DNA from 3 places in the Allobosea sp. BE125 genome. Region 3 is predicted to be linked to each of the others. Evidence: predicted binding sites of a transcription regulator. Region 3 holds the regulator's gene; each other region holds the start of a gene.

Region 1 (9,488 bases), on a different contig from region 3:
CGCCGGAAGCCGACCAGCTCTTTTCCCTGCTCAAGGCGTTGAAGACCCAGGGCAAGACCGTGATCCTGATCACGCACAAGCTGCGCGAGATCATGGACGTGACCGACAGGGTCTCGGTGATGCGGCGCGGTGAGATGGTCGCGCATGTCGCAACGGCCGAGACTTCGCCGGCCGCCCTGGCCGAGGCGATGGTCGGCCGGCGCGTGCTGCTGCGGGTCGAGAAGCAGCCGCGCCAGCCTGGCCCGGCCGTGCTGGAGATCGCCGGGCTGTCCTATGTCGATGAGCGCAACTGCGAGACACTCAAGGACGCAAGCCTGACGCTGCATGCCGGCGAGATCGTCGGCATCGCCGGTGTCGCCGGCAACGGCCAGAGCGAATTGCTCGAGGTACTGGCCGGGCTGATCCAGCCCTCGCGCGGCGTGATCCGGTTGAACGGGCAGATCCTCAACGCGACCGAGCGCAGCCCCGCCCGCCTGCGCAAGCTCGGAGTGATGCATATCCCCGAGGACCGGCAGAGGGCCGGGCTCGTCACCGCCTTCTCGGCCGCCGAGAACGCGATCCTCGGCTATCATGACGAGCCCGCCTTCGGACCCGGCCCCTTCCTGTCGCCCGCGGCAATCGAAGCCCATGCGCGCGCGGCCTTTGCGGCCTATGACGTGCGCCCGCCCGACCCAGCGTTGAAGACGGCGAAGTTCTCCGGCGGCAACCAGCAAAAGATCGTGCTCGCCCGCGAGATCGAGCACGCGCCAAAGGTGTTGCTCGTCGGCCAGCCGACGCGCGGCGTCGATATCGGCGCCATCGAGTTCATCCATCGCCGATTGATCGCGCTGCGCGATGCCGGCGTCGCGATCCTGCTGGTCTCGGTGGAGCTGGAGGAGGTGATGGCGCTGTCCGACCGGATCCTCGCCATGTGCGGTGGACGGATCACGGGCGAACGGGCGGCGGAGACAGCCGACGAGCGCGATCTCGGGCTGCTGATGGCCGGCGTGAGCGAGGCAGCATGAGCGCCACCCCCATCGACCTCCCGCGCTGGGCCGACGCCGGCCTGGTTCCGCTCGTTTCCGTCGCGGCAGCCCTCGTCGTTGCAGGCCTCGTCGTGATCGGCATCGGCGAGAGCCCGCTGGAGGCGACGACATTGCTGCTGCGCGGCGCGCTGGGCAGCGCCGAGGGCGTCAGCTTCACGCTCTACTACACCACGAACTTCATCTTCACCGGGCTTGCCGTCGCGGTCGCCTTCCATGCCGGGCTGTTCAATATCGGCGGCGAGGGACAGGCGACGATCGCCGGTATTTTCGTCGCGCTCGCCTGCCTCTGGCTTGCGCCCCTGCCCGGCATCCTGCTCGTGCCGCTGGCGATCCTCGCGGCGGCGGCGGGCGGCGCGCTCTATGGCTTCATTCCCGGCTGGCTCCAGGCAACGCGCGGCAGCCATGTCGTCATCACCACGATCATGTTCAATTTCATCGCCGCGACGCTCAGCGTCTACCTGCTGGTCGAGGTCATCGGAAAGCCCGGCTCGATGCAAGCCGAGACACCGGAGTTCGCCCGCCACGCTATCCTGACGCCGATGCATGAACTGCTCGCGCCGCTCGGCCTCAAGCTGCCGGCGACGCCGCTGAACAGCGCCTTCCTGCTGGCGCTGGCCGCGCTCGTCGCGGTCTGGGCGCTGATCTATCGCTCGCGGCTAGGTTACGCGATCCGCACGGTCGGGGCCAATCCGCGCGCGGCCGCCTATGCCGGCATTTCGCCGGCGCGGATCATCATGGTCGCGATGGCGATCTCGGGTGCGCTCGCCGGCGGCCTTGCCGTCAACGAGGTCATGGGCGTGCAGCACCGACTGCTGCTCGATTTCACCGCCGGCTATGGCTTCGTCGGCATCGCGGTCGCGCTGATGGGGCGCGGCCATCCGGTCGGCGTCGGGCTCGCGGCGCTGCTGTTCGGCGTGCTCTATCAGGGCGGAGCGGAGCTTTCCTTCGACAAGCCGAGCATCACCCGCGACATGGTCGTGGTCATCGGCGGCGTCATCATCCTGTTCGCCGGAGCGCTGGACGGGCTGTTCCGACGCATCGTCGCGAGCGGGCTCAGATTTGGAAGCGTGCGCTGACCATGGAATGGGTCCAGACCATCGCCGTCGTGCTCGACTCGGCTGTGCGGCTGTCGGTCCCGCTGCTCTGCGCCGCCTTGGCGGGGCTGTGGTCGGAGCGGGCCGGCATCGTCGATATCGGGCTCGAGGGCAAGATGCTGATCGCCGCCTTCGCCTCGGCCGTCGCCGCCTTCGCGACAGGCTCGGCCTGGGCGGGGCTTGGCGCCGGCATCCTCGCCTCCATCATGCTCGCGCTGGTGCATGGCTTCGCCGCGATCACCTGGCGCGGCAACCAGATCGTCTCCGGCGTCGCCATCAACATGCTGGCGGCGGGGCTGACCGTGATCCTCGGCAATGCCTGGTACGGCCAGGGCGGGCGCACCCCCTCGCTCGAAGGGCCGGCACGCTTCCCCGACCTGACGCTGCCCCTGGGCGCCTGGGCGCGCGAGCATGTGCCGGTCGTGGGGACGTTCTATGATGAGGTCGTCTCCGGCCATGCCGCGCCGGTCTACCTCGCCTTTGGCTGCCTGCTTCTGACCGCCCTTGTGCTGAAGCGGACGCGGTTCGGCTTGCGGCTGCGGGCCGTCGGCGAAAATCCGGCGGCAGTCGACACCGCCGGTATCTCGGTGGCGGGGCTGCGCTATGGCGCGGTGATCATCTGCGGCGCGCTCTGCGGGCTGGGCGGAACCTATCTCGCCGTCTCGCAATCGGCGGGCTTCCTGCCGCATATGACCGCAGGCAAGGGCTTCATCGCGCTCGCTGCCGTGATCTTCGCCAATTGGCGCCCCTGGCCGGCGCTGGGCGCCTGCCTGCTCTTCGGCCTGCTCGACGCGGTTGCGATCAGGCTGCAAGGCGTCGTATTGCCCGGCATCGGCCAGGTGCCGGTGCAGGCGATCCAGGCCCTGCCCTATCTGATGACGGTGATCCTGCTTGCCGGCTTCATCGGCAAATCGACGCCGCCAAAGGCCTCGGGCCTGCCCTATGTCAAGGAACGCTGAGCCGAGATGACCGACGAACCCGATTTCGACGCCCTTTTCGCGATAGCCCAGCCTGTCCAGGCCAGGGCCTACGCCCCCTATTCCCACTTCAAGGTCGGCGCGGCGCTGCTCGCCGATGACGGCGCGGTCTATTTTGGCTGCAATGTCGAGAATGCATCCTATCCGGTCGGGGTCTGCGCCGAGGCCGGCGCGATCTCGGCGATGATCGCCGGCGGCGGGCGCACCATCCGCGCTTTGCTCGTGCTCGGCGACGGAGATGCGCTGGTCACGCCCTGCGGCGGCTGCCGCCAGCGCATCCGCGAATTCGCCGCGCCCGAGACCCAAATCGCGATCGCCGGCCCAAACGGCGTTCGCGCCCGCTTTTCGCTGGCCGAGCTGTTGCCAGCCTCCTTCGGACCAGACAATTTGCGCTAGTGGAACGAATTTGACATTTGCGCCCGCCCGATATCGGCCGCGAGGCAAATGTCAAATTCATAAGTTCCGCTAGAAAATCAAAGAGGTTCTAGTGGTTTTGATGCTTCCGACATTTGCTCCGAGCCCGATATAGAATGGGGAGCAAATGTCGGAATCAAACCACTCGTGATTTGCACCGTCGGCGAGCATTCGTCCGCATGCGGGAATCCGAAGGCCGGGGGGCGGACGAATGGCTGTTGATGCAATCTTCGACGAGGCGGCGGGAACGCTGATCGACCGCGGAGTCGATGGCCCCATCGATTGCGCCCTCGTGCTCGGAACCGGGCTCGGCCGCATCGCCGACGACATGACCGACATGGTCACGATTCCGTTCTCGGCGATCCCCGGCTTTCCCCTGGGCGAGGTCTCGGGCCATGCCCGGCAGCTCTGCTACGGCACGTTGTTCGGCAAGAAGGTGCTGATCTTCCAGGGCCGGGCGCATTATTACGAGACCGGAGACCCGGCAGCGATGCGCGTGCCGCTCGGCATGCTGACCGCCTTCGGCTCGCCGCCCCTGATCCTCACCAATGCGGCGGGCTCGCTGAAGCCCGATCTCCGGCCCGGCGGCCTCGCGCTGATCACCGACCACATCAACCTCAACGGCCCCAATCCGCTGGTCGGGGATGTCGGCGATGGCCGGTTCGTGCCGATGGTCGATGCCTATGACCCGCATCTGCGCCTGCGCCTGAAGAAGGCCGCGGCGAGCTCCGGCGCCAATCTCGGCGAAGGCGTCTATATGTGGTTCACCGGCCCGAGCTTCGAGACACCTGCCGAGATCAGGATGGCGAAGACACTCGGCGCCGATCTCGTCGGCATGTCGACCGTGCCCGAGGTGATCCTCGCCCGGCGCTTCGGCATCCGCGTCGCCGCCATCTCGGTCATCACCAATATGGGGGCAGGCCTGCTCGGCGGCGCACCACAGCATAGCGAGACGCGCGATGTCGCGACTGCCGCCTCGACCGGGTTGCGACGCGTCTTCCGCGGTTTCCTGTCGGAGCTTTGACCCGATGTCCGACGCATCTGTCGCGGCGCGCGCGCTTGCCCTGCTCGATCTGACGGACCTTGCCGAGGATGCGGGCGAGGCCAGCCTGCGCAGCCTGTGCGCACGCGCCGTCGCCGTGCCCGGCCCGGTCGCGGCCATCTGCATCTGGCCGCGCTTCGTCCGCCAGGCGCGCGCCTTGCTGGGCGACGGGCCCGTGCGCATCGCAACCGTGGTGAATTTCCCCGGAGGCGGTACGGCCATCGCCCCCGCCCTGCGCGAGACCGAACAAGCGCTCACCGAGGGCGCCGACGAGATCGATCTCGTCCTGCCCTGGCAGGCCTTCCTCGCCGGCTTTCTCGACAGCCCGCGCGCCATGGTCAGGCTGGTGAAATCGCGCTGCGGCGACAAGCGGCTCAAAGTCATCCTGGAGACGGGGGAGTATCCCGATCTCGCCCAGGTCCAGGCGGCCGCCGAGCTCGCCATCGCGGAAGGGGCCGACTTCATCAAGACCTCGACCGGCAAGACGGCGCATTCAGCCAGCATTCCCGCCGCGCGGACGATGCTGCAGGTCATCGGGGCGACCAAGCGCCCCGTGGGGTTGAAACCCTCCGGCGGCATCAGGAGTTTGTCCGACGCGGCGAGCTATCTTGCACTTGCCGACGCGATCATGGGGCCGGACTGGGCGACGCCGGAAACCTTTCGCTTCGGCGCGAGCGGGTTGCATCAGGTGCTCGTCGACGTGATCGCGGGCGGCACGGCGGGGCAGGCAAACGGACCTTATTGAGATGAAGCTGACCCAGGAGATCATCGCTGCCAAACGCGACGGCGCTGAATTGCCGGATGCCGACATCCGGCAATTCGTCGCGGGCATCACCGACGGCTCGGTCAGCGAGGGCCAGGCCGCCGCCTTCGCGATGGCGATCTTCTTCCGCGACATGACGGCGAAGGAGCGCGTCGCGCTGACGCTCGCCATGCGCGATTCCGGCACGGTGCTGAACTGGGACGACCTGCCCGGCCCAGCCCTCGACAAGCATTCGACCGGCGGCGTCGGCGACACTGTGAGCCTGCCATTGGCGGCGGCGGTCGCGGCCTGCGGCGGCTTCGTGCCGATGATCTCGGGGCGCGGGCTTGGCCATACCGGCGGCACGCTCGACAAGCTCGACGCCGTGCCGGGCTATGTCACGCAACCCGACATCGCGCTGTTCCGCAAGGTGGTGCGCAAGCAGGGCTGCGCCATCATCGGCCAGACCGCCGATCTCGCCCCTGCCGACAAGCGGCTCTACGCGATCCGCGACGTGACGGCGACGGTGGAGACCATCCCGCTTCTGACCTCCTCGATCCTGTCGAAGAAGCTCGCGGCCGGGCTGCATGGCCTGGCCATGGACGTGAAGTTCGGCTCGGGCGCCTTCCTGACCGATTACGGCCAGGCGCGTGCGCTCGCCAACGCGCTGGTCGGCGTCGCCAATGGCGCGGGCCTGCCGACGACGGCCTTGATGACCGACATGGACGAGCCCCTGGCGAGCGCAGCCGGCAACGCGCTCGAAGTCGCCTATGCCCTCGATCATCTGACGGGCAGGCGACGCGAGCCGCGCTTCCATGAAGCGACGGTGGCGCTGGCGGCCGAGATGTTGCTGCTGGGCCGGCTCGCGAGTGATCTCGCCGAGGCCCGCGCCAAGATCGAGACCGCTTTCGCCTCGGGCGCGGCGGCAGAGCGCTTCGCGCAGATGGTCGCGGCGCTGGGCGGGCCGACGGACCTGCTGGAACGGCCAGAGACATATCTCGCGCCGGCGCCGGTCGTGAAGCCCGTCTTTCCCGTTGCACCGGGCACGGTCCAGGCCATCGACACGCGCGGCGTCGGCTTCGCCATCGTCGCGCTCGGGGGCGGGCGCAGCCGCGCCGAAGACCGGATCGACCACAGCGTCGGCATCGTCGATCTCGCCGGCATCGGCGACATCGCGGGGCCGGACCGTCCTCTCGGCATCGTTCATGCACGTAGCGAAGCCGGCTTCGCTGCCGCCGAGACCCGCTTGCGGCAGGCCTATCGCATCGGCGAGGGTAAGGCCGGCCACGGCCCGCTCGTCACGGAACGCATCACGGAGAGTTCGCACGCATGAGTCTGCTTTTGGCGATGACCGGTTGGCATGTCGAGGATTGGCGCGCCCGCTTCCAGGCGCTGCTGCCCGACATCCCCGTGGTGATCCTCGGCGAGCCCTTCGATCGGCGCGCAGTGCATTACGTCGCGAGCTGGAAACACCCTGAGGGGAGTCTTGCCGGACTGCCGAACCTCGCCGCGATCTTCTCGCTCGGCGCCGGCGTCGATTTCCTCTTCGCCGACCAGCGCCTGCCCGAGGCGCCGATCGCGCGTGTCGTCGACCCCGACCTGACGACGCGGATGAGCGAATACATCGTGCTGCACTGCCTGATGATCCTGCGCCAGCAGCGCCGCTATGACCGCCAGCAGCCCGCCAAGAGCTGGGACGACGACCGCCACCAGCCGGCGGCGCGCTCGGTGCGCGTCGGCATCATGGGGCTCGGCGAGCTCGGACTCGATGCGGCGCGCAAGCTCCAGGTCATGGGTTTCGATGTGGCAGGCTGGAGCCGCAGTCCCAAGAGCGTCGAGGGCCTCACCACCTTCGCCGGCGAGGACGGCATGGCCGCATTCCTGGCGCGCACCGACATCCTCGTCAGCCTGCTGCCGCTGACGCCGGAGACGAAGGGCACGATCAACGCCGGCCTGCTCGCCGGCCTCGCAAGGGATGGCCGGCTCGGCGGGCCGTTCCTGATCAATGCCGGGCGCGGCGGCTTGCAGGTCGAGGCCGATATCATCGCGGCTCTGGAGGCCGGCACACTCAAGGGCGCGACGCTCGATGTGTTCGAGACCGAGCCGCTGCCGGCAGACTCCCCGCTCTGGAGCCATCCGGCGGTGACGGTGACGCCGCACAACGCCGCGATGTCCGAGCCCGAGGCGGTGGCAAACCTGATCTCGGCGCAGATCCGGCGCCTGGAAGCCGGCCAGCCGCTGGAGCATGTCGTCGATCCGAAGCGGGGATATTGATCCCTCGTCATTCCGGGGCGCTGCGGAGCAGCGAACCCGGAATGACAAAGGTGGGCCGTCATCGCTCCGTCATCCCATCGTCGCGGCGCTGAAACGCGGTCCCGCCAAGTCCTCCGGGTCATTCCCCCAGCCCGGAGCGTTCCATGCGCCTGTCCCTCGTCGCAGTCTTGCTGCTGTCATCGACCATCCTCGCCGGCGCCCAGGATGCGCAGAAGGAATTCCCCGCCAGGCTCGCCGGCCATGCCCTGCTGCCGGCCAACACGATCATCGCGGCCCCGGCCGATGCGCCGGCCGACCTCAAGGTCTCCGGCAAGTTCGTTACGGCGGGCAAGCGCGTCGAGGCTGTCGGCACGGTGATGGGCACTTCGGGCGGGCGCCCGACCGGCCTGTCGACGCCGTTTGCCGGCCAGCCGGTGCAGGGCTTCTCCGGCATCCGCTCGCTGGGCAATGGCGAGTTCCTGGTGCTGACCGATAATGGCTTCGGCGCCAAGGCGAACTCGCCGGACGCGATGCTGTTCTTCCACCGCCTCAAGGCCGATTTCGCCAGCGGCAAGATCGAGCGGACCGCGACCACCTTCCTGCACGACCCCGACAAGAAGATCCCTTTCCGCATCGTCCATGAGGGCACGGAGAAGCGCTATCTGACCGGCGCGGATTTCGATCCGGAATCGATCCAGCCGATCGGCGGCAAATTCTGGATCGGTGAGGAGTTCGGCCCCTATCTCATCCGCGTCGACGCCGACGGCAAGGTCGAGGCCGTGTTCGAGACGCTCGTCGACGGCAAGCCCGCTCGCTCGCCCGACCACTACGCCGTGACCACGCCCAACGCGCCCAACCTGCCGGTCGAGTTCAATGTCCGCCGCTCCAAGGGCTTTGAGGGCATGGCGCAGTCGCCCGACGGCCGCTTCCTCTATCCGCTGCTGGAAGGCCCGCTCTGGAACGCCGAGACCAAGGGCAATGAGGAGGTCGACGGCAAGGAGGTGCTGCGCATCCTCGAATTCGACGTGGCTGCCGAGAAATGGACCGGCCGCTCCTGGCTCTTCCCGCTGGAAGCCAAGGGCAACGCCATCGGCGACTTCAACATGATCGACGCCACGACGGCGCTCATCATCGAAAGAGATAACGGCGAAGGCACCGCCGACAAGGCCTGCGCCGCTGGCCAGAAGGGCCCCGACTGCTTCCACGACCTGGCCAAGTTCAAGCGCATCGTGAAGATCGAAATGACCGACGCCAATGTCGGCAAGCCGGTGCGCAAGGTCGGCTTCATCGACCTCTTGAAGATTGCCGACCCGGACAAGAAGGCCAGGCAAGGCGCCATAGACGGCGTGCTGCCCTTCCCCTTCTTCACCATCGAGAACGTCGATGTGGTCGACCGCGCCAACGGCATCATCGTCGTCGGCAACGACAACAACCTGCCCTTCTCCTCCTCGCGCGATCCGAAGAGGGCCGACGACAACGAACTCGTGCTGCTCTCGGTGAAGGAACTGCTCGACGCGAAGTGAAGCAAGGAACCTCGACGCAGAACCCGCTCCAATCCAAGTCGGACGTTTCCGACTTGGATCACGATGGATGCCAATCTCGGGCAAGCCCGAGATTGGTGGGAGAGGGCAGGGTGAGGGGTCGGCCGTTTGACGCTTTGGCCGTGACCTCACCGCTGCCTCGCTGTGAGGTTTTCACGTAGCTGGTCCAGGGGCCTACACCTCACCCCTGCCCCTCTCCTTACAGGAGAGGGGTTCCCCGCGCCTGGTAGTTCACGCCACGCGCTTATCCGCGGAATCGCAGAGATCGACGAGCAGGCAGCGGCCGCATTCGGGCCTGAGCGCCTTGCAGGTGTAGCGGCCATGCAGGATCAGCCAGTGATGCGCATGCCGGCCAAACTCCCGCGGCACGGCCTTCTCCAGCCCCAACTCGACCTGCAGC
Region 2 (9,488 bases), on a different contig from region 3:
CCAGAACCATTCGGCCATGTCGGCACTGAGCGTCGCGAAGCGCAAGGTCGGCATGGTCTCGAGGATGTATTTCGGGAAGCGCCAGGCGTTCTCGACGAACTTGCCGGGGTCGACCTCGGAGCCGAGCGCCGCGAGCCAGACGCAGACGAGGAAGATCGCCGCGCCGATCAGAGTCTGCCGACGCTTCGCCGACATGGCGCGGCGATAGCTCTCGGCATGGCCGCTGATCACAGGGTCGTTGCGTTCGATCGCGAGGGTCATGAAGGGTCGTTCCCTTGCCGCGTCAGGCGCGGGGAACCCCTCTCCTGTAAGGAGAGGGGCAGGGGTGAGGTGTCGGCCGTCGGAGTAGTGGAGCGCCGACATGGCAGCGGGCTGCGGTGAGGTTATGGCCAAGGCGTCAAACGGCCGACCCCTCACCCTGCCCTCTCCCTCCGGGAGAGGGTTCCCCGGGCCTCTTACGGCTAAGCCAAAGCTTACGAGGACTTCTTCTTGCGGAGCGCGTCGACGAACTTGTTCAGTTCGATGATCGGGTCGTAGGCCTTGTTGTCGACGGCGACGAGCGGGCCCTGCTTGCCTTCATAGATCTTGTCGAAGGCGACCTTGTCCTTGGTGGCGAGGTTCAACACCGCGTCGCGGATCGAGGCCTTGAGCGGCTCCGGCAGCTCCGAGAGATAGGCCATCGGCGAGTTCACGATCTGCGCGGATTTGTAGATGATCCGGAAATCCTCGGCCTTGACCATGTTCTTGCGGGCCATGCGCAGGAGGTTCGATTCCTGCTCGTCGTTCCACCAGTTGGCGGCGACGTCGACGGTGCCCTGGCCGAGCGCGATCACGGCGTTCTCATGGCTGCCGGTGTAGACGACCTTGGAGAAATAGGTCTCGGGCTCGATTTTCATGCCGTCGAGGGCAAAGCGCGGGACGTTATTGCCCGAGGTCGAGTTCGGGTCGACCAGGCCGAGATTCTTGCCCTTGAGATCCTCGATCTTCTGATAGGGCGAATCCTTCTTCACGTAGAAGACCGAGTAGTAGCCCTTGGTGCCGTCGAGATTGGTCTCGATCGCGAAGGCGTCGATCTTGGCGCCGGTCATCAGCGCGCGGGCGAAGGAGGAGGGGCCGTACATGCCGATATGGATGTTGCCGGCGCGCTGGCCCTCGATCAGGGCGGCATAGTCGCTGGCGATGCGCAGCGTGACCTTGGTGCCGAGCTCCTTGGCGAGATAGTTGACGAAGGGGGTGTAGCGTTCGACGACACCGGACGCGTTCTCGGCCGGGATGATGGCGAAGATGATCTCGGGATATTTCGCCTTCCAGTCCTGGGCGAAGGCGGGGGCGGCGAGCGAGGCGGCGAAGGCCGCGGTCGCGAGGGTGAGCGTATGACGACGGGTCAGCATGGTGAGCTCCTGTTGCGGGTTCATTGAGTTTTCTGGGCGGGCGTTCCCGACCGGGCTGGCCCGGTCAGGCGACGTTCTGCTTGGCGCGCTGGGCCTCGGAAGCCGCGATGGCATCGAGCGCATCGAGCGCCTCGGCGCCGGCATCCTTGGCCTCGATGCCGTAGAGCTCGGCCGCGATCTCGGTGGTCAGAGCATGGGGCGGGCCGTCGAAGACGACCTTGCCGGCAGCCATGCCGATCAGGCGGTCACAATATTTCGAGGCGATGTCGAGATGGTGCAGATTGCAGACGACGGTGATGCCGTCCTCGCGATTGATGCGGAACAGCGCATCCATCACGACCTGGGTGTTGCGCGGGTCGAGCGAGGCGATCGGCTCGTCGGCGAGGATGACCTTGGGTTCCTGGACGAGGGCACGCGCGATGGCGACGCGCTGCTGCTGTCCGCCCGACAGCGTTTCGGCGCGCTGGGCAAGCAGATGGCCCATGTCGAGCCGCTCGAGCGCGGCGATGGCGCGGATCTTGTCATCCTGCGAGAAGCTCTTGACCAGGGTCAGGGCCGCCGAGCGATGGTTCAGCCGGCCGAGCAGGACATTGGTCAGCACGTCGAGGCGGCCGACGAGGTTGAACTGCTGGAAGATCATCGCCGTGTCGCGGCGCCAGGCCCGCAGGGCGGCACCCTTGAGCGCGGTCACGTCGCGCTCCTCGCAGAAGATGCTGCCGCTGGTCGCGTCGGCGAGGCGGTTGAGCATGCGCAGCAGCGTCGACTTGCCGGCGCCGGAGCGGCCGATGACGCCGACCATCTCGCCCTTGGGGATGGACAGCGTGACGTTGTCGACGGCGTTCTTGTCGCCGAAGCGTTTGGTCAGGCCTTCGATCCGAAGCATGCCGAATTCCGTTCGTCGGCCAAGCGCAACATCGCCCGGAGCGGCCGAGGGCCGTCCAGGGTCGCGCTTTCGAACGGGATGATCAGCTAGCCAGCGCAGATGACAGGGCAGTGACAGGGAGAGGAGCTGTCCCCGCTTGCTACAATCCCAAGCCCGTCAGCCCTGGATGATCCGTCGGCCTGACCCGTCCTTCCCAGAGGAATTTGCGGTCGTTCTGCTGGATCGGCACGTCGTTGATGCTGGCTTCACGCCGGCGCATCAGACCGTTCTCGTCAAACTCCCATTGCTCGTTGCCATGCGAACGGAACCAGTTTCCGGCGTCGTCATGGTGCTCGTAGGCAAAGCGCACGGCGATGCGGTCGTTGTGGAAAGCCCAGACCTCCTTGATCAGGCGGTACTCGATCTCCGTGGCCCATTTGCGTTGGAGGAACGCGACGATCGCCTCGCGGCCCGAGAAGAACTCGGCCCGGTTTCGCCAGCGGCTGTCCTGGGTATAGGCGAGGGAGACGCGCTGCGGATCGAGCGAGTTCCAGGCGTCCTCGGCCATGCGGGCCTTCTGGGCGGCGGTCTCGACCGTGAAAGGTGGCAAGGGCGGGCGTTGCTGCGACATCTCGGCTCCTCCGGTGAAGGGCCGATCAGAGGTGGAAACCGCAGCCCGCGCAATCTCCTTGAAAAGCAGGTTCCACTCAGGCCGGCGCAACACCGCGCAGGAGCATCTCGACGCAGGAGCGGACATAGGCCTTGCGCTCGCCGGCGGGGATGGCGGGCATGCCGAGCAATCCGCGAAGCTGATGAAAGCCGCGCAACATGCCGATGAACTGCTCGGCCATGCGCCTGGCCTGCGCATTGGAGATGGGTTGCGCCAGCCCGTCACGCAGTTGTGATTGCTGCATCAGCAGGGTCGCGAGGTCGCTGATCATGCGCTCGACGCCGGCCTCATAGGCGGTCCGTCCGAGGTCTGGAAAGCGCGCGGCCGCGCTCAGCACCAAACGGTGCAGATCGAGCGCCGCGGGATGCAGCATCGTCGCGAGGGTATCCTCGCCGAGACGGATCAGGATGCTCGCCAGATCGGCGCCGGCCTTGCGCGGCTTGCGCAGCGGAATCGTCAGCTTTTCAGTGAGTTCGGCGCAGATTGCGCGGAACAGCGCCTGCTTGTCGGTGAAGTGGCTGTAGATCGTCTGCTTGGAGACGCCGGCGCGATGGGCGATCTGGTCGAGGCTGGAGCGCTCGAAGCCTTCGGCCAGGAACATCTCGGCTGCGGCCTTGGTGATGGCGCTGTGCTTGTCGGGCCGCGACAGCTCGGCAGGCATGCGCACAGAGTCCTGCGCATCCGTCGGCGTGGCCCGCAGAGAGTTGGCCTCAGACATGCTTCCGCCCATATAGGCCCTTATCAGACTGGACCGTCCAGTCTAGGTTAGTGCCGCGATCCCGGAGCGTCCAGTGTCATGAAGCGGTTTATCCTACTCATCCTGATCGCCGGTCTGGCGGGTGGCGGCTACTATGGCTACCAGCGCTATCAGGCCAGCCTGCAGCCGACGCAGGCCCGTGCGGCTGCTCCGCCGCCGGCTGGCGTGCCGGTCGAGATCGGCAAGATCGAGGTTACGACCGTCTATGAGGAGGTCGAGGCTCTTGGCACGCTCGCCGCCGACGAATCGGTGGTGATCGCGCCCGAGATCGCGGGCCGCGTCATCGCGCTCGGCTTCAAGGAGGGTGAGCGCGTCCAGAAGGGCCAGGAGCTGGTCAAGCTCGACACGGCCATCCTCGACGCCGAACTCAAGCAGTTGCAGGCGGATCTGAGCCTGGCGCGCGACACCTTCCAGCGCAACCAGTCACTGGTGCAGCGCGGCGCCGGCACGCAGGTCGCCCTCGAACAGGCGACCGCCCAGCTTGCCTCCAACGAGGCCCGCGTCCAGCTCTCCCAGGCCAAGTTGGCGCAGTCGACCCTGACCGCTCCGTTCCATGGCGTCGTCGGCCTGCGTTCGGTCAGCGTCGGTGACTATGTCTCGGTCGGCAAGCAATTGATCACGCTGACCAATATCGACCCGATCAAGGTCGATTTCCGCGTGCCCGAGATATTCCTCGCCCGGGTCAAGGTGGGGCAGACCATTCAGGTGAAGCTCGACGCCGTGCCAGGACGGGACTTTGCCGGCAAGATTTTCGCGATCGATCCGGTCGTCGACGTCAATGGCCGCGCCATCCGGCTGCGCGCCACCATCCCCAATGCCGATCTCCTGCTGAAGCCGGGCCTGTTTGCCCGCATCGTCATCGTCATCGACCAGCGTGAGAACGCCCTGATCATCCCCGAGACGGCGGTGGTGCCCGACGGCGTCGGCAAGATCGTCTACATCGTCGAGAACGGCAAGGCCAAGCGCGTCGCGGTCGAGCTCGGCAAGAGGCTGCCGGGCAAGGTCGAGATCGTGAAGGGGCTGACCTCTCAGATGCAGCTCGTCAGCGCCGGCCAGATGCGCCTGCGTGACGGCGCAACGGTGGCGATCAAGAACGCCCAGCCGGCCTTGCAGACCAGCGCGGCCGAAACCGTCCCGGCGAGCACCCTGCGATGAGCCTGTTTGAGCTCTTCGTCCGCCGCCCCGTCCTCTCGACGGTCCTGAGCCTGCTCGTCATCCTGATCGGCGTCGTCTCCTATACGCGCCTGACGGTTCGCGAATATCCCAATATCGACGAGCCGATCGTTTCGGTGCGCACGACCTATACCGGCGCCTCGGCCGAGATCATCGAGACGCAGGTCACGCAGATCCTGGAGAACTCGATCGCCGGCATCGAGGGCATCGAGATCATCTCCTCGACCAGTCGGCAGGAGAGCAGCAACATCTCGGTGCGTTTCCGCCCGGATGTCGACCCCGATGTCGCCGCCTCCGACGTGCGCGACCGGGTCAGCCGCGTGCGCGGCCGCATGCCCACCGAGATCGACGAGCCGATCATCGCCAAGGTCGAGGCCGACGCCCAGCCGATCATGTATCTCTCGCTGATCAGCTCGCGTCATAACCCGCTTGAACTGACCGATTTCGCCGACCGCTTCATCACCGACCGCGTCCAGAACATCACCGGCGTCGCCGAGGTCCGCATCCAGGGCGAGCGCCGCTACGCCATGCGGATCTGGCTCGATCGCGCCCGGATGGCGGCCTACGCCATCACCGTGCAGGAAATCGAGGCGGCGCTGCGGGCGCAGAATGTCGAGATCCCGTCCGGCCGCATCGAGAGCAACAATCGCGAATTCACGGTGCTCTCGCAGACCAGCCTGACGACGCCCGAGCAGTTCGAGCAGATCGTCGTCAAGGATGCCAACGGCTTCCCGGTCAAGCTGCGCGATGTCGCCAAGGTCGAGCTCGGCGCGCTGGCTGAGCGCAACGCCGCCTGGTTCTCCGGCAAGCCTTCGGTCACGATCGGCATCGTCAAGCAGGCGACGGCGAACCCGCTCGACGTCTCGGCCGGCATCCGCGCCGCTCTGCCCGAGATCATCGACGACCTGCCTGATGGCATGGGGATCGAGACCTCCTACGACACCTCGATCTTCATCGATCGTTCGATCGAGGCCGTCTACCGGACGGTCGGCGAGGCGGTTCTCCTCGTCGTGCTGATCATCTTCCTGTTCCTGCGCTCGGCGCGCGCGACGCTGATCCCGCTGGTCACGATTCCGGTTTCGCTGATCGGCTCCTTTGCGCTGATGTATGCCTTCGGCTTCACCGTGAACACGCTGACGCTGCTCTCGATGGTGCTCGCCATCGGCCTCGTCGTCGACGACGCCATCGTCGTGCTGGAGAATGTCCACCGTCATATCGAGGACGGTATGGAGGCCAACAAGGCGGCGGTGCGCGGCATCAACGAAATCGCCTTCGCCGTCATCGCGATGACGCTGACGCTGGTCGCGGTCTATGCGCCGATGGCGTTCTCGACTGGGCGCACCGGCAAGCTCTTCGTCGAATTCGCCTTGACGCTGGCCGGCGCCGTGCTGGTTTCGGGTTTCGTCGCGCTGACGCTGACGCCGATGATGTGCGCCAAGCTGCTCAAGCATGAAAGCTCGCATGGGCGGCTCTACAATCTGCTCGAAGCCGGGTTCGAGGCGATGTCACGCGGCTATCGCCGCTCGCTGCGGGCGGCGCTCGCGATACGCCCGGTCATCGTCCTGCTGGCGCTCTGCGTCGCCGGCGGCAGCTATTACTTCTTCACGCATCTGCGCTCGGAGCTCGCGCCGGTCGAGGATCGCGGCTCGATCACCGCGATTGGCGTGGCGCCCGAAGGCGCGACGCTGGCCTTCACCGCCGATTATGCGCGCCGTGTCGAGGAGTTCTTCTCCAAGCTGCCGGAGGTGCAGAACTATCTCGTCATCGTCGGCTTTCCCGATGTGACGCGCGCCATCGCCTTTGCCCGGCTGAAGCCCTGGGAGGAGCGCACGCGCAAGCAGCAGGACATCGTCACCGAGATCAACAAGGGGCTCTCGCAGATCCCCGGCATCCGGCTCTTCGCAACGAACCCGCCCTCGCTCGGCCAGGGCGGCGCCAACAGCAAGCCGGTCGAGTTCGTGCTGCGCTCGTCGGAGCCTTACGAGCAGATCAAGGGCTATGTCGACCAGGTCCTGGCGGAGGTTGCGGGCTCGCCGGTGCTGACCAACATCGAATCCAACCTGATCCTCGACAAGCCGCAGCTCAGGGTCTCGATCGACCGTCAGCGCGCCGCCGATCTCGGGGTCGGCGTCGATGTGATCGGGCGCACTATGGAGACGCTGCTGGGCGGCCGGCAGGTGACGCGCTTCAACATGAATGGCGAGCAATACGACGTCGTCGTCCAGGTCGCCGGCCAGGACCGCAACACGCCCCAGGCGATGCAATCGATCTATCTGATGGGCCGCAACGGCGTGACGGTGCAGTTGTCGAGCTTGGTCTCGATCGAGGAGAACGTCGCTCCCAAGGAGCTGATCCGCTTCAACCAGCTCCGCTCCGCCACGATCACGGCGGTGCCGGGGCCGGGCTATTCATTGGGCGATGCGCTTGCCGTGCTGGAACAGGCCTCGGCCAAGGTGCTGCCCAAGACGGTGCAGATCGACTATTCCGGCCAGAGCCGCGAGTTCAAGCAGTCGGGTTCGTCGATCGCGATCGTCTTCCTGCTGGCGCTGGGCTTCATCTATCTGGTGCTGGCGGCGCAGTTCGAGAGCTTCATTGATCCGGTCGTGATCATGGTCTCGGTGCCGCTCTCGCTGACGGGCGCGCTCGCCGCCTTGTACTTCACCGGCGGCACCATGAACGTCTACAGCCAGATCGGGCTGATCACGCTGGTCGGCCTCATCACCAAGCACGGCATTCTGATCCTCGAATTCACCAACCAGTTGCGTGAAGAGGGCAAGGAGATGGCCGATGCTTTGGTCGAGGCGGCGGAGCTGCGCCTGCGGCCGATCCTGATGACGACGGGCGCGATGGTGCTCGGCGCGCTGCCGCTTGCCTTGGCGCATGGCGCTGGCGCGGAAAGCCGCTCGCAGATCGGCTGGGTCATCGTCGGCGGCATGAGTTTCGGCACGCTCTTGACGCTCTATGTGGTGCCGGTCGCCTATACCTATCTGGCGGGGGCGAAGCGCTCGGTGCACGGTCATGCGGTGCACGAGCCGCATCCGGCGCCGGCGGAGTAGTCGGCGCTTCCCCGTCATTGCGAGCGCTGCGCTCGCAATGACGGGGAAGCGGTGAGCGCCTATTGCAGCCGCACCGACACGCTCTCGCTCGCGCCGGTGCCGTCGATCACCGAGATCCGGACGAATCCCCTTCCAGGTGGCTGCCAGGCAGCTTCACGGCGGCGGGTCGGCTCCAGGACAGGCGCGCCGTCGACGAGCCAGGTATAGGGCGGCGCGCCGCCCGCGACCTTGAGGTTGAGCTGGCTGCGGCCGTCGAGCGCGGAGGCAGTGAGATCGATCCGCGCGCCCTCCGGCGGGAAGGCGAGCTTCAGCACCGGCGTCGTCATCGCGGCGATCGTCTTGGGCACGTCCTGGCGCAGATGGCGCAAGGGCGGCGGCAGATGGGCTGCGGTCGCGATAATCGCATTGGGCGGCTGCGGGAAGGGGCGAGGGTCGATGCCGGCCCGGGCAAAGGCGTCGAACAGGATCGGCGCCGCGACCACGCGCCCGACCAGCCCCGGCACCGCGCCGTTGTCAGCCCGCCCGACCCAGACGCCGATGGTGTGCTTGCGGTCGAAGCCGACCGCCCAGGCGTCGCGATAGCCATAGGATGTGCCGGTCTTGTAGGCGATGCGCCCGGGCAGCGCGTTGAGTGGGGCAGGCGCGCCGAGCAAGGTATCGGTGACATACCAGGCCGCGACCGGGTCGACGAGGCGCGGCGAGGGCTCGCTCGCCTGAGCCTCGGCCTTCAACCGCAGCGGGGTCATTTCGCCGCCGCGCGCGAGCCCGACATAAAGCCGCGTCAGATCCTGCAGCGTGATGCCGAGGCCGCCCAGACCGACGGCCAAGCCCGGCGCACCGCCCTCCTTCGGCATGGCAATGGCCGCGCCGGCGTCGCGCAATCGCGACAGGAAGCGCTGCGGCCCGAGCGCGGATAAAAGCTCGACGGCGGGGACGTTGAGCGAGAGCTGCAAGGCTTTTCGTGCGCTCACCATGCCCTGGAAGCTCAGGTCGAAATTCTCCGGCACATAGATGCCGTAGCGCGCCGGCCGGTCCTCCAGCATCGTCTCGGGATGGGCGATGCCGTTGTCGAAGGCGAGCGCATAGATGAAGGGCTTCAGCGCCGAGCCGGGCGAACGCAGCGCCCGCGTCAGGTCGAGCGAGCCGGCGCGCTCGGCCGCGAAATAATCGACGCCGCCGACCGAGGCGCGGATCTCGCCGGTCTCATTGTCGGCGACGAGGATGGCGATCGAGACCTGGGCTGCGAGCCCCGCGCTGCGCTCGCGGGCGAGGTTTTCCAGATTGGCCTGGAGGCGGCCATCGATGGCGAGCCTGTGGGCATGGGCGTCGGGCGCCTCCGCCACGACCTGCTCGGCGACATGGGGAGCGAGGTTGGGGAAGGGCTTTCGCGTCGTCGGGATCGGCTCGGCCCGGGCGGCTGCGACCTCCGAGGTCGTCGCCAGCCCCGCCGCCTCGACGCGCGCCAAGACCCGCTCGCGGGCCTTGCGGGCAGCCTCGTTGAGGCGGTCGGGCCGGCGCGTCTCGGGCGATTGCGGCAGGGCGACGAGGAGTGCGGCTTCCGCCGTCGAGAGGCGCTTCG
Region 3 (9,488 bases):
CGGTCGTCTTGGCGTCGGTCGTCTTGGCGTCAGGGGCGGAGGTTTTGGACATGGCAGCAATATGGGGCGGAAGCCGCCCAAGCGCGAGAGGGCAAGGCGCATGGCGGGCCGCATAGCTGACAGGAGATGGCAGGAGGAGACGGCTCTGCTGTGCGGCGCACCTTGCCGTGCCTTGCGCGCAGAGCCGAACTCCCCCGAAAGGCCCGGTCTTGCTGGAGGCATTGACTCCCCGAGACGCGCTGCAAGAATGCGGCTATAATACGGCCATTGGGGACCGTTCATGTCGGGACAGCACTTCGACGCCGGACGAGACGCGCTCGATTTCATCGATGTGCTGACGCGCCTCAACGATCCCCAGACGATCATCACCTCGCTGCGCGACAAGCTCGCCAGCTTCGGCTTCCACGCCTTCCTGATCACCGGCCTGCCGGAGACCGGCGACAGGATCGCCCCGCTCGTGCTGCTGAATGGCTGGCCCGATGGCTGGTTCGAGCTCTATGTCCGGCAGAACTATGCCGATGACGACCCGATCGCGGCGCATTGCAAGACTACGATAAACCCTTTCGTCTGGGACGAGGTCTATCGCCAGGAGGTCGCCAGCGCGCGCCAGCAGGAGATCATGCGGCGCGCCAGCGACTTCAAGATGATCCACGGCTTCTGCGTGCCGATCCACAATGAGGACGGCTTCAAGGCCGTCGTCACCATGGCCGGCGACAAGCCCGACCTGTCGCGGCCGTCCCGCTCCGCCATCCACCTGATGTCGCTCTATGCCCATGCCAAGGCCGAGGCCGCCATGCACGGCACCCAGGGCCATTGCCTCACCGTGCGGGAGCGCGAGGTCCTGACCTGGATGGCTGTCGGCAAATCGACCGAGGGCGTCGCGGAGGTGCTCAATATCCGCGCCGGAACTGTCGAGGCGCATTACCAGAACGCCGCCCGCAAGCTCGGCGCCCGGGGCCGCACGCGCACGGTGGTCGAGGCGCATCTGCGCGGCGAGATCCAACTTTAGTCTATAGACCCGCGAAAGCATCGGCACTCCCGGAAAACCGGGATTCCGCCCGGCGCGGATAGGCAGAGAATTCTTCCTCACGCCGCTGGGGAAGAGCACATGATTCACATCATCGACGCCTCCAATCGCCGGCTCTATGCCGAGCAGATCGAGGAACATTTCCGCATCCGGCACCGCATCTATGTCGAGGAGCGCCGCTGGATGGAGCTGGAGCGCCCCGACGGACGCGAGGTCGACCAGTTCGACACCGACGACGCGGTCTATCTGCTGGCGCTGAAGGACGGCAAGGTCATCGGGGGCTCCCGCCTCGTGCCGACGCTCTGCCCGCATCTGATGAGCGAGGTCTTTCCCTACCTCGCCAATATCCGCGGCCTGCAGCGCGGCCCCGACATCGTCGAATGGACCCGGATCTTCGTGGTTCCCGAGTATCGCGGCCGCGAATCCGCCGTGCTGCACACCGTCCTCGCCGGCATGCTCGAATACTGCCTGGAGCAGAATTTCAGCGCGATCACTGTCGTGATGGAAACCTGGTGGATGCCGCGCTTCCTGGAGCTCGGCTGGGAGGTCAAGCCGCTTGGTCTGCCGACGATGATCGACGGCATGTCCTGCATCGGCACGATGATCAGCGTGACCGAAGAGGCCTGGCGCAACACGCTCGCATTCAAGCGGATTGCGGCCCCGACACTGGTCGACCGGCGGCATGGGCCGCGCATCATCAAGGAAAGGCGAACCAACCATGTATGACGAGCACGCCTATTCGCCCTTGTCCTCCCAGGAACGGCAAGACCTCGGAAACGCGCTAGCGACCCTAGCGACGCTGATGAATCGGCACCCACGCTACGCCCCGCTGCTGGAAGTCGCGTCCCATTTCGACCTCCCCGACGATCTCTGGCTGCTGACGCAGGTCATGAGCCTGGACGATGCCGGGCGCTCGGCGCTGGTGCAGCTCTTCCTGCTGACCAGTGGAGCGGTCCAGGCCAAGCCGTTGAGCCAGGACGCCGTCATGCTGGTGAGCCACGATCTCGGCGCCATCTATGAGCTGACCCGGGACCGCGAGCGCGGGATGGCCTCACCTCACGACGCGTGAGGTCCGGCTTCGGGGGCCTGCGGAGAGCTCCTCTCCTGTGTTGGTGGGGGGCGGAACCTCGACAGAGAACCCTCTCCTGTAAGGAGAGGGTAGGGTGAGGTGTCGGCCGTTATCCGCGTGGAGCACAGCCTCACCGCCGCGCGTGGTTAGCTCGGCGCTTTGCTAGTCAAGGGGCCGACACCTCATCCCTGCCCTTCTCCTTACAGGAGAAGGGTTCCCCGCGCCCGACTTGTCTCTGTTTCAGCCAAGCCTCCAGCCCGGCCGCCGCCGCGACGCCGGTGGCGAAGCAGGCCTGCAGCAGGTAGCCGCCGGTCGGGGCCTCCCAGTCCAGCATCTCGCCGGCGACGAAGACGCCGTGCAGCGCCGTCAGCATGAAATCGGGGGTGACCGCGCCGGCTTCGATGCCGCCGGCGCTCGAAATCGCGCGCGCGATCGGGGCGAGGCCGGTGAATGTGAGGGGAGCAGCCTTGATCAGCGCCGCCAAGGCTGCTGCGTCCTCAGGCAGGCCCGGGCTCGCCTCGCGCAGGAGCGCGATCGCAGCCGGCGACAGGCCCGCCGCCTTGCGCAGATGGTTGCTCAGCGTCTCGCCCTTGCGGCGCTTCGCCAGACGCTCGATGAGACGCGCCGTCTCCATGTCGGGCCGCAGGTCGAGCGTGACCGCCGCCCTGCCCTCGCGCAGGATCGCCTCGCGCAGCAGGCCCGACAGCGCATAGACCGCCCCGCCCTCGATGCCGTCGGCATCGATCATCCCTTCGCCAGTGGCCTGACGCTCACCGAAACGGATGACGATGCGCTTCAACGGCGCTCCGCTGAAGCGCTCGCGCATCATCGCCGACCAGGCGACGGTGAAACCGCCATTGGCCGGCAGCAGCGGCGCGACGCTGACGCCACGCTCTGCGAGCCGAGGCACCCAGCCGCCATCCGAGCCAAGGCGCGGCCAGCTCGCGCCGCCGAGCGCCAGCAAGGTCGCGCCGGGCCGGATCGTTTCGACGCCGCCATCGCGGGTCTGGAAGGCGAGCGCGCCATCGGCGCTCCAGCCGGTCCAGAGCCTGCCCGGAGCGAATGTCACGCCCTGCCCCTCCAGCCGGCGCAGCCAGGCGCGCAGCAGGGGCGAGGCCTTCATCACCCTGGGGAAGACGCGCCCACTCGTGCCGATGAAGCTGTCGGCGCCGAGAGCGTCGGCCCAATCGCGCAAAGCCTGCGGCGGGAAGGCGCGGATCGCCGGTTCGAGCCAGGCCTGCGCGCCGCGATAGCGCGTCAGGAACTGATCGAGCGGCTCGGAATGGGTCAGGTTCAGCCCGCCGCGGCCGGCAAGCAGGAATTTGCGCGCCGGCGAGGGCATGCGGTCATAGACCGTAACGGCGTGGCCGGCGGCGGACAGCCGCTCGGCGGCGATCAGGCCGGAGGGGCCTGCGCCGATGATCGCGATGGATTTATTTTGCATCGGGAGGGCTTGGAGCCGGCAGGGGCGCGGGTCAAGCGCGATCGTCATGCTCGGGCTTGACCCGAGCATCTCATGCCGAACCGAATGGTGCTTTATGCGAATGGAGATTCTCGGGTCAAACCCGAGAATGACGTAGCATCACCCCCGCGCGAAGGTCTCGTCGAAAGCGTAGCCCGCGCCGCGCACCGTGCGCAGCGGGTCCTTTGCGTCGCCGGGCGTGATCGCCTTGCGCAGGCGCCCGACATGAACGTCGACCGTGCGCTCGTCGATATAGACGTCGCGACCCCAGACGGCATCGAGAAGCTGTGCGCGGGAATAGACCCGGCCAGGCGCCTGCATCAGGAATTCGAGCAGGCGGAATTCGGTCGGGCCGAGATGCAGTTCCGCGCCGGAGCGGCGGACGCGGCGCGTCGTGCGGTCGAGCTCGAGATCGCCGGCCGCAAGCAGCCCCGCGACATGGCCAGGCTTCGCCCGGCGCAGCAGCGCCTGGATGCGCGCGATCAGTTCAGGCAGCGAGAACGGCTTGACCACGTAGTCATCGGCGCCGGTGGCGAGGCCGCGCACGCGCTCGGTCTCCTCGCCGCGCGCGGTCAGCATGATGATCGGCACGCGCTCCGTGTCCCTGCGCGTGCGCAGGCGGCGGCAGAGCTCGATGCCCGACAGGCCCGGCAGCATCCAGTCGAGCAGGACGAGGTCGGGCGTGTGGTCGCGCAGATGCAGTTCGGCATCGTCGCCGCGCGCGACGCTGTCGACCTCGAAACCCTCGGCTTCGAGATTGTAGCGCAGGAGCAGGGTGAGCGGCTCCTCGTCCTCGACGATCAGGATGCGTGCGGGCATGTGCGTTTCCGATGACGAACGTTATTGACCGGCCGTGGCCTCGACATTGATGTCGGTGGTGTCGAGCTTCGGGCGGTTGAGGTCGAGCGACTCGCCGGTGACGAGATAGTGGATCGTCTCGGCGATATTGGTGGTGTGATCGCCGATGCGCTCGACGTTCTTGGCGCAGAACAGGAGATGCGTGCAGAAGGTGATGTTGCGCGGATCTTCCATCATATAGGTCAGCAATTCGCGGAAGAGCGAGGTGTAGAGCGCGTCGATCTCGTCGTCGCGGCGCCAGACCTCCATGGCCTTCTGCTCGTTGCTCGCGGCATAGGCATCGAGCACGTCCTTGAGCTGGGCCTGGACGAGCCGGCTCATATGCTCGAGCCCGACCACGGCGCGGTGCGGCGGCTGGAACTGGCCGGAGATCGCGACCGCGCGCTTGGCGATGTTCTTGGCGAGATCGCCGACGCGCTCGATGTCGGCGGCGATGCGGATCGCCGAGATCAATTCACGCAGGTCGTTCGCCAGCGGCTGGCGCCGGGCGATGGTCAGGACCGCGCGCTCCTCGACATCGCGCTGGAGGTTGTCGAGGCGCTGGTCGGCGCTGATCACCTTCTGGGCGAGCGTGGTGTCGCGGCGCACCAGCGCCACGGTGGAATCGCCGAGCATGCGCTCGGACATGCCGCCCATCTCGGCGAGGCTGCGGCGCAGCCCCTCGAGTTCGGCGTCGTAGGAGCGGACGATATGTTCGGTCATCGCGGCGGATCCTCTGGGAGCGAAAACAGGGTTCGACAGTCAGCCGAAGCGGCCGGTGACATAGTCCTGCGTCTGCTTCTTGTGCGGGTTCATGAAGATGGTGTTGGTCGGCGCGAACTCGATCACCTCGCCGAGATACATGAAGGCGGTGTACTGCGAGATACGCGCCGCCTGCTGCATGTTGTGGGTGACGATGACGATGGTGAAATCGGTCTTGAGCTGCTCCAGCAGGTCCTCGATCTTGCCGGTCGAGATCGGATCGAGCGCCGAGGTCGGCTCGTCGAACAGGATCACCTCCGGCTTCTGCGCGATGGTGCGCGCAATGCACAGGCGCTGCTGCTGGCCGCCCGAGAGGCCCATGCCGGACATCTTGAGCTTGTCCTTGACCTCGTCCCAGAGGGCGGAGCGGCGCAGCGCGCCCTCGACGCGGTCGTCGAGCTCCGACTTCGGCGGCTTCTCATAGAGCCGGATGCCGAAGGCGACATTGTCGTAGATCGACATCGGGAAGGGCGTCGGCTTCTGGAAGACCATGCCGATGCGCGAGCGCAGCTCGTTCACGTCGACATCGTTGGAGATGACGTTGCGGCCGTCGAGCATGACCTCGCCGGTGGCGCGCTGCTCGGGATAGAGCGAATAGATGCGGTTGAAGATGCGCAGCAGGGTCGACTTGCCGCAGCCCGAGGGGCCGATCAGCGCCGTGACGTGACGGTCACGGAAATCGAGATTGACGTTCTTCAGCGCCTTGTGCTCGCCGTAGTAGAAATCGAGGTTCTTGACCGCGATCCTGACCGGGGCTTCGGCATCGAGCGTTTGCGGGCTCAGTTCCAGCGTCGAAAGCATCGACTTCTTCCTTCAGATCGAACGCGACGAGGGTTCAGGGTAGCCGTTCACTTGCTGCCGCGCACGATACGGCGCGCGATCAGCGAGAGCAGCAGGATCGAGACGGTGATGATCAGCGAACCGGCCCAGGCGAGCTGCTGCCAGTTCTCGTAAGGGGCGGAGGCGAACTGGTAGATCGTCACCGGCAGGTTCGAGACGCCGCCCGAGAGCGTCGGCGAGAACCAGAAATTGTTGTTCAGCGCGGTGAAGATCAATGGTGCGGTCTCGCCGGCGATGCGGGCGAGCGCCAGCAGAATACCGGTGACCATGCCCGATTTCGCCGCCCGCCAGGTGACGCTGGTGATGACGACCGAGGGCGGGGCGCCGAGCGCAGCACCAGCCTCGCGCAACGGCCCCGGAACCAGCCGCAGCATGTCCTCGGTGGTGCGCACGATGACCGGGATCGCGATGATGCCGAGCGCGGCGCCGCCGGCCCAGCCGGAGTAGCCGCGGAACGGCTCGACCAGGATGACGTAGACGAACAGGCCGATCAGGATCGAAGGCGCCGAGAGCAGGATGTCGTTGATGAAGCGGATCAGATTGGCGAGCTGCGAGCCCTTGCCGTATTCGGCGAGATAGGTGCCGGCGAGCACGCCGATCGGCGTCGCCACCGCGATGCCGAGGAAGGTCAGCACGATCGAGCCGACGATGGCGTTGGCAAGGCCGCCGCCATCGGAGCCGGGGCCGGGCGTGACCTGGGTGAAGGTCGTGAGGGAAAGCCCGCCGACGCCCTTCACGATCAGCATGCCGAGGATCCAGAACAGCACGAAGATGGCGAGGAAGGTGAAGCCGGAGGCGATCAGCTTCATCGCCCTGTCGGCGGTGCGGCGCGCGGGGCGCACGCGGCCCCATTCGGCATGGGGCGTCTGGGAGGCGATGGAGGGGGTCGTCATGCTCATGATCGGCCTGCCTTATCAGTAGGTCTTGACGCGCGAGACGAGGATGCGCGCGATGACGAGGACGACGAAGGTGACGAAGAACAGGATGCAGCCGAGCGCGATCAGCGCGTTGAGCTGCAGGCCGAGCGCCTCGTTGAACTCATTGGCGATGCGCGAGGCAATGGTCGAGCCCGGATCCAGGATCGAGGCCGAGAGCCGGTTGGCGTTGCCGACGACGAAGGTCACCGCCATGGTCTCGCCGAGCGCGCGGCCGAGGCCGAGCATGACCGCGCCGATGATCGAGACGCCGGCCTGGGGCACCAGGACATGGCGCACGACCTCCCAGGTGGTCGCCCCAATTCCATAAGCGCTCTCGCGCAGCACGGAGGGGATCTGCTCCAGCATGTCGCGCGTGATCGAGGCGATGAAGGGGATGATCATGAAGGCGAGGATGATGCCGGCGGTGAAGATGCCGAGCCCCGAGGGCGAGCGCGAATACAGCACCGTGCCGACGAGCGGCAAGCCTTCGACGATGTTGGAGAGCGGCACCTGAACATAGGCGGCAAAGAGCGGCACGAAGACGAACAGGCCCCACATGCCGTAGATGATCGAGGGCACGGCGGCGAGAAGCTCGATGGCGGTTGCGACCGGCTGCTTGAACCAGGGCGGGGCGAGCTGCGTCAGGTAGACCGCGATGCCCAGCGACAGCGGCACGCCGATGACGAGCGCGATCAGCGCGGTCGAGAGCGTGCCGACGATGGCCGGCCAGGCGCCGTACTGGTCGTTCTGGGTATCCCAGACGCTGGAGGTGATGAAGCCGAAGCCGAATTCGCGGAAGGCCGGCCAGCCGCCGATGACCATCGACAGCATGATGCCGGCGAGCAGCACCAGCACGAACAGCGCAGCCAGGAAGCTGGCATTGCGGAAGACGATGTCGAACGTGCCCTTGGGGGTCTTGCGCAGCGGCGCAGCAGCAGTGGGCATCATCTGGGTCACGGCGGTCATCCGCGGGGCTCCGGTAGCGTGGGTTGTCCGTCATTCCTGGGCGGAGCGAAGCGCAGACCCGAGAAGCCCGGGGCTGCGCCTCCTGAATGAGATGGCCGGGTCAAGCCCGGCCATGACGGCGAGCGATCAGAAGATCGGCTTGCCGGAGTTGTCGACGACGCCCTTCCAGGCAGCGCGGACCATGTCCTTGACGTTGCTCGGCAGCGGCACGTAGTCGATGCCGGTCGCGAGCTGGTCGCCGCTCTTATAGGCCCAGTCGAAGAACTTCAGCGCGGCCTGCGCCTCTTCCGGCTTCTCGGGCTTGGCGTGGACGAGGATGAAGGTCGCCGAGGTGATCGGCCAGGCCTGCGCGCCCTTCTGGTTGTTCAGCGAGATGCCGAAACCGGGAGCCTCGTTCCAGTTGGCGTTGGCGGCAGCGGCCTGGAAGGCCTTGTCGTCGGGGGCCGGGTAGTTGCCGTCGGCGTTCTGGACCAGCGCGAAGGCGAGCTTGTTCTGCTTGGCGTAGGCGTACTCGACATAGCCGATCGAGTTCGCGACCTGCTTGACCGAAGCCGAGACGCCCTCATTGCCCTTGCCGCCGATGCCGACCGGCCACTGGACCGACTGGTTGGCGCCGATCTTGGTCTTCCAGTCGGGCGAGACGCGCGACAGGTAATCGGTCCAGACGAAGGTCGTGCCCGAGCCGTCCGAACGATAGACCGGGTTGATGCTGGCGTCGGGCAGGGTCACGCCGGCATTGAGCGCGGCGATCTTGGGGTCGTTCCACTTCTTGATGTCGCCGAGATAGATCTCGGCGATGAGCTGGCCCGTGAGCTTCAGCTTGCCGGCCTCGATGCCGGCAACGTTGATCGCGGGAACGACGCCGCCCATCACGGTCGGGAACTGGATCAGGCCTTCCTTGGTCAACTCCTCGCCCTTCAGCGGGGCGTCGGTGGCGCCGAAAGCGACAGTCTTGGCCTTGATCTGGCGAATGCCGCCACCCGAGCCGATCGACTGGTAATTGAGACCGATATTGGTCTCCTTCTTATAGGCTTCAGCCCATTTGGCGTAGATCGGGAAGGGGAAAGTAGCGCCGGCGCCGGTGATGTCGGCAGCCTGGACGGCGCCGGACAGACCGATCGAAGCGGCCGCGAGAATGAGAATTTTGCGCATTGAGATGTCCTCTCTGGATCGCACGTTCAGCGGCCCCGTCAGAACACCTTCTGTGTGACAGACGGATGACATCCTGTCATCAAAGCTGTCACAAACGCTTCAGGACGCGCTCCGCGGCGCCGGGCCGAGGCGCGGAAAGATCGCCTTGAAAGTCGCGCCCTGCCCCAGCAGGCTCTCGATGGTGAGGCGCCCGCGATGGCGCAGCACGATGTGCTTGACGATGGCCAGGCCAAGGCCGGTTCCACCCGCTTCGCGGCTGGCGGCGGTGTCGACCCGGTAGAAGCGCTCGGTCAGGCGCGGCAGGTGTTCGGGCGCGATGCCGGGCCCGTCGTCGCGCACGCTGACGCTGGCCTCGGTCGCGCCGTCGATGACATCGATCGCGACCTCGCCGTCCTTGCGGCCATATTTGATGGCGTTCTCGACCAGATTCTCCATCAGCCGCAGCAATTCGTCGCG

Evidence for each region. Region 3 encodes PhoB, which activates phosphate uptake and scavenging genes when phosphate is short. Its sites were predicted from a motif close to TGTCATNNANCTGTCAT; they were not measured.
Region 1: the regulator PhoB is predicted to act here: its motif matches at 7,625-7,641, upstream of J2Y55_RS27270 (esterase-like activity of phytase family protein).
Region 2: the regulator PhoB is predicted to act here: its motif matches at 2,374-2,390, upstream of phnC (phosphonate ABC transporter ATP-binding protein).

What each region holds. Positions count from the first base shown of each region.
Region 1 is NZ_JAVDTY010000016.1:16,979-26,466, reverse strand. Features, by position in the region: gene J2Y55_RS27310 (ABC transporter ATP-binding protein) at 1-1,004, shown strand, start outside; gene J2Y55_RS27305 (ABC transporter permease) at 1,001-2,101, shown strand; gene J2Y55_RS27300 (ABC transporter permease) at 2,104-3,078, shown strand; gene J2Y55_RS27295 (cytidine deaminase) at 3,085-3,492, shown strand; gene J2Y55_RS27290 (purine-nucleoside phosphorylase) at 3,722-4,534, shown strand; gene deoC (deoxyribose-phosphate aldolase) at 4,539-5,297, shown strand; gene deoA (thymidine phosphorylase) at 5,299-6,627, shown strand; gene J2Y55_RS27275 (2-hydroxyacid dehydrogenase) at 6,624-7,568, shown strand; gene J2Y55_RS27270 (esterase-like activity of phytase family protein) at 7,712-9,070, shown strand; gene nth (endonuclease III) at 9,320-9,488, opposite strand, start outside.
Region 2 is NZ_JAVDTY010000001.1:493,509-502,996, forward strand. Features, by position in the region: gene phnE (phosphonate ABC transporter, permease protein PhnE) at 1-261, opposite strand, end outside; gene phnD (phosphonate ABC transporter substrate-binding protein) at 474-1,391, opposite strand; gene phnC (phosphonate ABC transporter ATP-binding protein) at 1,456-2,274, opposite strand; gene J2Y55_RS02320 (nuclear transport factor 2 family protein) at 2,414-2,884, opposite strand; gene J2Y55_RS02325 (TetR/AcrR family transcriptional regulator) at 2,961-3,584, opposite strand; gene J2Y55_RS02330 (efflux RND transporter periplasmic adaptor subunit) at 3,720-4,835, shown strand; gene J2Y55_RS02335 (efflux RND transporter permease subunit) at 4,832-7,909, shown strand; gene pbpC (penicillin-binding protein 1C) at 7,969-9,488, opposite strand, start outside.
Region 3 is NZ_JAVDTY010000014.1:139,345-148,832, reverse strand. Features, by position in the region: gene uvrB (excinuclease ABC subunit UvrB) at 1-52, opposite strand, end outside; gene J2Y55_RS26135 (helix-turn-helix transcriptional regulator) at 281-1,009, shown strand; gene J2Y55_RS26130 (acyl-homoserine-lactone synthase) at 1,109-1,753, shown strand; gene J2Y55_RS26125 (hypothetical protein) at 1,746-2,096, shown strand; gene J2Y55_RS26120 (TIGR03862 family flavoprotein) at 2,263-3,540, opposite strand; gene phoB (phosphate regulon transcriptional regulator PhoB) at 3,679-4,377, opposite strand; gene phoU (phosphate signaling complex protein PhoU) at 4,399-5,118, opposite strand; gene pstB (phosphate ABC transporter ATP-binding protein PstB) at 5,158-5,958, opposite strand; gene pstA (phosphate ABC transporter permease PstA) at 6,006-6,896, opposite strand; gene pstC (phosphate ABC transporter permease subunit PstC) at 6,912-7,880, opposite strand; gene pstS (phosphate ABC transporter substrate-binding protein PstS) at 8,007-9,032, opposite strand; gene J2Y55_RS26085 (ATP-binding protein) at 9,132-9,488, opposite strand, start outside.